3 regions of the Pseudarthrobacter sp. PvP004 genome follow, and region 3 is predicted to be linked to each of the others. Evidence: riboswitches for the same ligand, from Rfam matches in the RefSeq annotation. Region 3 holds a riboswitch; each other region holds the start of a gene.
The links. A riboswitch is a leader RNA that binds a small molecule or an ion and turns the genes downstream of it on or off. The one in region 3 is predicted to bind thiamine pyrophosphate.
Positions count from the first base shown of each region.

Region 1: it holds a riboswitch for thiamine pyrophosphate, as region 3 does, so the genes downstream of both, thiO (glycine oxidase ThiO) here and thiC (phosphomethylpyrimidine synthase ThiC) in region 3, are expected to answer to the same signal.
Region 2: it holds a riboswitch for thiamine pyrophosphate, as region 3 does, so the genes downstream of both, J3A64_RS20970 (ECF transporter S component) here and thiC (phosphomethylpyrimidine synthase ThiC) in region 3, are expected to answer to the same signal.

Region 1 is NZ_JAGINL010000001.1:630,650-632,911, forward strand. It holds gene J3A64_RS02885 (ferritin-like fold-containing protein) at 1-123, shown strand, start outside; gene thiE (thiamine phosphate synthase) at 154-825, opposite strand; TPP riboswitch at 853-971, shown strand; gene thiO (glycine oxidase ThiO) at 964-2,232, shown strand; gene thiS (sulfur carrier protein ThiS) at 2,229-2,262, shown strand, end outside.
Region 2 is NZ_JAGINL010000001.1:4,591,044-4,593,305, forward strand. It holds gene J3A64_RS20965 (NUDIX hydrolase) at 1-331, opposite strand, end outside; TPP riboswitch at 772-908, shown strand; gene J3A64_RS20970 (ECF transporter S component) at 986-1,606, shown strand; gene J3A64_RS20975 (ABC transporter ATP-binding protein) at 1,606-2,262, shown strand, end outside.
Region 3 is NZ_JAGINL010000001.1:984,139-986,400, forward strand. It holds gene thiC (phosphomethylpyrimidine synthase ThiC) at 1-1,331, opposite strand, end outside; TPP riboswitch at 1,327-1,434, opposite strand; gene J3A64_RS04450 (amidohydrolase family protein) at 1,518-2,262, shown strand, end outside.

The DNA of each region.
Region 1 (2,262 bases), 350 kb from region 3:
CACCCCCTGCTGGGACCATTGCTGAAAGGCGGCGGGGGTGCGCGTGCAGCGGTCAGGAGCTTAACGACGGAACTCGCCGATAAACACGGGCGCCGGATGACAGGCCTTGGCCTGACCGCGTAGCGGCTAAGACCGCTTGAATTCGGCGGGAAACTACACGGTGTCCAGTGCTTGCAGCAGCGACTTGGCTGCCGCCGTCGGGTCCGTTGCCTCGGTGATGGCACGGACCACGACGATCCGGCTGGCTCCCGCTTCCACTACCTGTTCAACGTTGCTGAGGTCGATGCCACCAATGGCGAACCAAGGAAGTGTCACAGCATTGCCCGAACGCTTTTCCGCTTCTGCGGCATATGTGACCAAGTCCAGCCCCACCGCCGAGCGGCCGGGTTTGGTAGGCGTTGCCCAGACCGGACCCACGCAGAAATAGTCCAGTCCCAGGGGGCCCTGGGAGGTGGCGACTGCCGCATCGATTTGTTCCTGTGTGTGGGTGGAAAGACCGATGCCGGTCACGTTCGGCAAGAGGGTTCGCGCTGCCGTCAGGGGCAGGTCCTTTTGACCGATGTGGAATACAGGAGACCCGGAAATACTGGCAACATCGGCCCGGTCGTTGACAGCCCAAAGCCGTCCGTGCCGTTGTGCGACGCTCCGCAAAACGGCCAGCAATTCAAGCTCCTCGGCAGCTTCCAGAGTCTTGTCGCGGAGCTGGATGATGTCAACGCCTCCAGCGAATGCGGCGTCCACAAAGTCTTCGAAATCGCCCTGCCGTTGACGGGCATCAGTGCACAGATAGAGGCGGGCGGAGGCGAGGGCGTCAGGCTGGGTCATGGAAACCAGAGTAGTTCCTCTAAACTGGGCACGTACTGCGGGAGCCGCGACATTCGTCATATGACTGTCCGGCTGAGAGGGCTTCAGCGCCGACCGCTTGACCTGATCCGGCTAGTACCGGCGTAGGGAAGGAAACGAATGGCAGGTCCCCGCCATACCCCCATCCAGGCAGACGTGGCCGTCATTGGCGGCGGCATCATAGGCCTTGGCATCGCTCATGAAGCCCGGCGACTTGGCCGTTCAGTGGCGCTGATCGATCCCGTCCCGGCCTCGGGTGCAACGTTCGCCGCCGCCGGAATGCTTGCACCCGTCAGCGAACTGCATTATCAGGAGGGAGACCTCCTGGAATTGATGGTCGAATCTTCGCGGCTGTGGCCTTCCTTCGTGGACGGACTGCACGTGGGTGGAGAGGGCAGCGGATACCGCACGACGCCGACCCTCGCCGTGGGTGCCGACGCAGCCGACCGCAGGGCGCTCGCAGACCTGAGGTCCGTGCAGCTCGCAGCTGGATTGGGAGTTGAACCTCTGGCCCTGCGGGACGCGAGGCAACGCGAGCCGCTCCTCAGCCCACAGATTTCCTGCGCTTTCGATATTCCCGCCGACCACCAAGTGGATCCGCGAAAGCTCGCCGCATGCCTCCTGGCTGGATTAGCAAACCATTCACCTGACGACGGTTCCTGGGTGTCCGGGGCCGATGACGGATTCGCCGTTCCTTCCCCGGCACGCGGTGTGCTGAGGGATGACGGGCGGGTCACCGGAGTGGAACTCGAATCCGGAGTCGTGGTCCGCGCCGCGGAGACCGTGGTGGCCAACGGGCTGGGGGCATCCCAACTGTCGGGGCTCCCTGAGGGACTGAACCTTCCGGTGAGGCCGGTCTATGGCGACATCCTCCGGCTTCGCGTCCCCGACAACCTCCGGCCCTTGGTCACGTCCACTGTTCGGGGGATGGTTCGAGGCGTTCCCGTCTACATAGTTCCCCGGGATGACGGAACCGTGGTGATTGGGGCGACGCAACGCGAAGACGGATTGTCAGCGTCTTCCAACGCGGTCTCTGCCGGCGGCGTCTACCAGCTGCTGAGGGATGCCCAAGCCCTGGTCCCCGCAGTTGCGGAATTGGAACTCCTTGAAGCAACCGCCCGCGCCCGCCCTGGAACCCCGGACAACGCCCCCCTGCTCGGACGGGTCAGCGGTCCCCACGGCGACACTGACGGCCTGGTGATCGCCACAGGTTTCTTCCGCCACGGTGTGCTCCTGACTCCCGTGGCCGCCAGAATCGTGGGCGAACTCATCAGCGGCACAACGGACCCTCGATGGACTCCGTTCCTGCCTGATCGCTTCGCGGGCAACGCTTCAGTTCCCCAAGTTCTTACACCAGCCGCACACGCTCCCACCAAGGAAACAGCATGAACATCAAACTCAACGGAACCGATCACGCAG
Region 2 (2,262 bases), 3.6 Mb from region 3:
CCTCCTGAACCTCGCGGATGGCGGCAGCGAGTACCGTCCCGGCGTTCTTCGCTGCTGCTCCCGGATCCGCGCTCAGGGAGCTCTGGTTCCAGTCGGCTGCGTGGCGTTGAAGCAGCTCCGCCGGGTAGTCCCACCCGCTCTGATCGGCGGCATCGACGCGTCCGCCAGGGAAGACCACCATTCCGGCGGCAAAGTCCATGGTGCTCACCCTGTGTTGGACGAAGGCTTCGAGGCCGTCCGAGGCGTCGCGGAGCAGGATGACGCTCGCTGCCAGGCGGGGTTCCGCCACGGCGTTGGTGTCTGTAAGTCCCGAGCCGGAGATGTCCGTCATGAAATGTGCCCCTTTGCCGCGGTGAAGTCTGCTGATTCATTCTCTCAGGTCCTGTTGTGGGGCCTGGTGTGCAGGGAATGGCGTGCGGGAAAGGTGCAGAGCGGGCCTCGCAACGCACCCCCGTCTCGTTGTTAGGCCTGGTGTGCAGGGAATGGCGTGGGGGAGGGGTGTAGAGCGGGCCTCGCAACGCACCCCCGTCTCGTTGTTAGGCCTGGTGTGCAGGGAATGGCGTGGGGGAGGGGTGTAGAGCGGGCCTCGCAACGCACCCCCGTCTCGTTGTTAGGCCTGGTGTGCAGGGAATGGCGTGCGGGAAAGGTGTAGAGCGGGCCTCGCAACGCGCTTGGCAGCGGGCACCTCAAGGACGGGAAGGCGATTGTGACTGGACCGCAGCGCCCGCCACGGACTCAGGTGTAAACTGAACCAGCCCATCAGGGCAGATTTGATAACGACAGGGGAGCGCCGCCGTCGGACTCTGCAGAGATGCAGGAGACGCGAGGGCGCTGAGAGTGCGGACAGCCGCAGACCCTCGAACCTGATCCGGTTAGTACCGGCGCAAGGGAGTCGAGCTTCTCAGAGTGTCCGGATGCGGACGGCGCGAGCCGGACCCGGGATCCGGGGAGCACTTTCCCCTCCTGTAACCTCAGGAGGCAGAAAATGACCACGGTAAACGTGAAGAAGGCCAGTTATAACTGGCGCGTTGTAGACATCGTTGTGGCGGCTCTTATCGCCATCGCCGGCGGCGTGATCTTCTGGGCATGGTCCCAGGGCGCGGCACTGGTATCCATCCCCATGAACGCGACGTATCCGCCGCTCACAGGCTTGATTGCCGGTGGCTGGATGATTCCCGCGGTCCTGGGAATGCTCATTATCCGCAAGCCCGGTGCTGCGCTGTTCTGCGAAGCCGTCGCCGCCACCGGTGAGCTCATCATGGGCTCGCAGTACGGCACCACGGTGCTGATATCCGGCGTTTTGCAGGGCCTGGGCGCCGAGCTCATCTTCGCCGCCTTCAGGTACAAGAAGTTCAACCTGCCCACCGCGCTCCTTGCGGGCGCCGGCGCGGGCCTCTTCTGCGGCCTGAACGACTCCTTCCTGCCATGGGGTTGGAACATCGCCTACGAGGCCATCGACAAGCTGGCCTACATCACCTTCACCACGATCTCCGGTGCCATCATCGCCGGCGCCCTCTCCTGGGTTGCGACGCGCGGCCTCGCCAAGACCGGGGTGCTGAGCTCCTTCGCCTCGCGCAAGGCCGCTTCGGAGCCAGTCTTCAACTGATGTCCGCCACGCAAAGCGGCACGGTCCGGCCTGCCGCCATCTCCGCCGAGGGCTGGGGATGGCGGCATGCCGGCCGGGCCCAGCCTGCCATTCAAGGCCTGGACCTTCGGATCGAACCGGGGGAACGGGTTCTGCTGCTGGGCCCTTCGGGCGCCGGCAAGTCGACCCTCCTGCACGCCCTCGCCGGGGTGCTGGGGGATGAGGAAGACGACTCGGATGAGACCGGCTCCCTGCTGATCGACGGCGTCGCGCCCCGCGAGCAGCGTGGCCGTGCCGGACTGATGCAGCAGGATCCGGAAACGCAGGTGGTCTTGTCGCGGGTTGGCGACGACGTCGCCTTCGGCGCGGAGAACCTTGCAGTTCCGCGGGACGAAATCTGGTCCCGCGTCCATGAAGCGCTCGACGACGTCGGGTTGCGTACCGCCGCGGGTGGCGGCCTGGCGTTGGATCACCCGACGGCGGCACTCTCCGGGGGCCAGAAGCAGCGCCTCGCGCTTGCGGGCATTTTGGCCATGCGCCCCGGCCTGATCCTTCTGGACGAACCAACAGCCAACCTGGACCCGGCAGGTGTGCTGGAGGTCCGGGATGCTGTTGGGCGCTGCCTGGACAAGACAGGTGCCACGCTGGTTGTGGTGGAACACCGCGTCTCTGTGTGG
Region 3 (2,262 bases):
TAGCCGGGGGCGATATCGGTAACCAGCGGACCCAACGTGTAGAACGGCGCACCCTTGCACAGTTCCTGCTGGCGCTCCACATTTTCACGCACCAGATGGAAGGGAATGTGCCCCGGGCCTTCCACCATGACCTGCACGTCGAACTCCCACGCCCGTTGTGTCAGCTCAGCGAGCGTATCCAGCTCGGCGAACTGCGCGGCGTCGTTCGCGTCGGCGATGGAACCGGGGCGGAGCCCGTCACCCAAGGAAAACGCGATATCGTATTTGGCGAAGATTTCGCACAACTCGTCAAAATGCGTGTACAGGAAGTTCTCTTGGTGGTGCGCCAAGCACCAGCCGGCCATGATCGAACCGCCGCGGGACACGATGCCCGTGACCCGGTTGGCGGTCAACGGCACGTACCTCAGCAGAACGCCCGCGTGGATGGTCATGTAGTCCACGCCCTGCTCGCATTGCTCGATCACGGTATCGCGGAAGATTTCCCACGTCAGCTTGTTGGCCTCGCCGTTCACTTTTTCCAGCGCCTGGTAGATAGGGACTGTTCCGATCGGAACGGGGGAGTTGCGGATGATCCATTCGCGCGTCGTGTGGATGTCATCTCCCGTAGAGAGGTCCATCACTGTGTCAGCGCCCCACTGGGCTGCCCACTGCAGCTTGTCCACCTCCTCGGCGATGGAGCTGGTGACTGCAGAGTTTCCGATGTTGGCGTTGATCTTCACCAAGAAAGCCTTGCCAATGATCATCGGCTCGGATTCGGGGTGGTTGATGTTGTTCGGGATAATCGCTCTTCCCGCGGCAACTTCGCTGCGGACAAGGTCAACATCGCAGTTTTCCCGTAACGCGACGAACTGCATTTCAGGAGTCACAACTCCCTGCTTCGCGTAGTGCATCTGCGTGACGGTCCTACCCTCGACGGCGCGGCGCGGCACAGGTTGCGCGCCCTTCCACTCCGCTGACGCTGCTCCACGCCGAACCGCGGACTTGCCGTCGTCGAGTAGGTTTCGTTCCCGACCAGAATAGGCCTCCGTGTCTCCGCGGGCTTCGATCCACGGTGCACGGAACGGCTCCAACCCCACCACCGGATCGCTGCCCGGGCCTGCTGTTCGGTACACCTGCAAAGGGGGATTGGCTTGCCCGTTGGGGGAGGGCTCCAAAGCGATCTCCGTGACGGGGACACGTATGCCGTTGTCGCGGTCTTCCAGCCACGCCAACGAGTGGGACTTCAACGATTGCGTGACGGGCTCAGGAGCGTTTTCGCTTGCGTTGATCTGGTTTTGGCCTGCGTTGATCTGATTTTGAACAGGGCTGTGCTGTGTTTCTGCGGTGCTCAAGGGAATACTCACTTCCTTCGCCGGCATTACCCGGACAGGTTCAACGGTCGCAGACTGCATCAGTCCGATCTCAGCCCCTGCAAGGGCTCCCGTGTGGTCGTAGACGAAGCTACCACAGCTCCCGGCGGGCTCCCAGTCACATGAGTACAGCAGGCTCTGGTTAGCCACCGCAGCTACGCTTTTGCCATGGCCAACATCATCGAATTCAGTGGACCCGTGCTCGTCTCGGCGGACGAAGAGCGCCGCGGGCTGTGGTCCATCGACGGCAAACTGACGTTTGAACGTCCCCTTGCCTCGCCGGACAAGGTATTGGATGGCTGGGTCCTGCCGGGTTTTGTTGACGCACACTGCCATATCGGACTCGGCGTTGGAGGAGCGGTTGACGAGCAGGCCACGCTTGCCCAGGCACAAGCAGACCTCGTCGCCGGGACGCTGCTGATCCGCGATTGCGGATCGCCCTCAGACACCCGCTGGGTACAGCAGCGATCGGACTTGCCCCGGTTGATCCGGTCAGGCCGGCATATCGCGCGGAGCCGACGTTACCTCCGCGGGTTGGGCCACGAGATTGAGCCCGGCGACCTCGTGGAGACCGTCCGAAAGGAAGCCCGCGACGGCGACGGCTGGGTAAAGCTGGTGGGTGACTGGATCGATCGCGGCGTTGGCGATCTCGCTGCCTCTTTCCCGGCGAAGATCGTGAGGGACGCCATTTCGGCCGCGCATGATGAAGGTGCCAGGGTCACGGCTCACTGTTTCGCCGAGGACACCATCGACGACATGCTCGATGCCAATATCGACTGCATAGAGCACGCCACCGGTCTCCTGCCGCGACACCTTCCCCGCTTGGTGGAACAGTCAGTGCCGATCGTTCCCACCTTGGTCAACATCGCTACTTTCCCGGATATAGCAGCCCAGGCCGGGCAGAAGTTTCCGG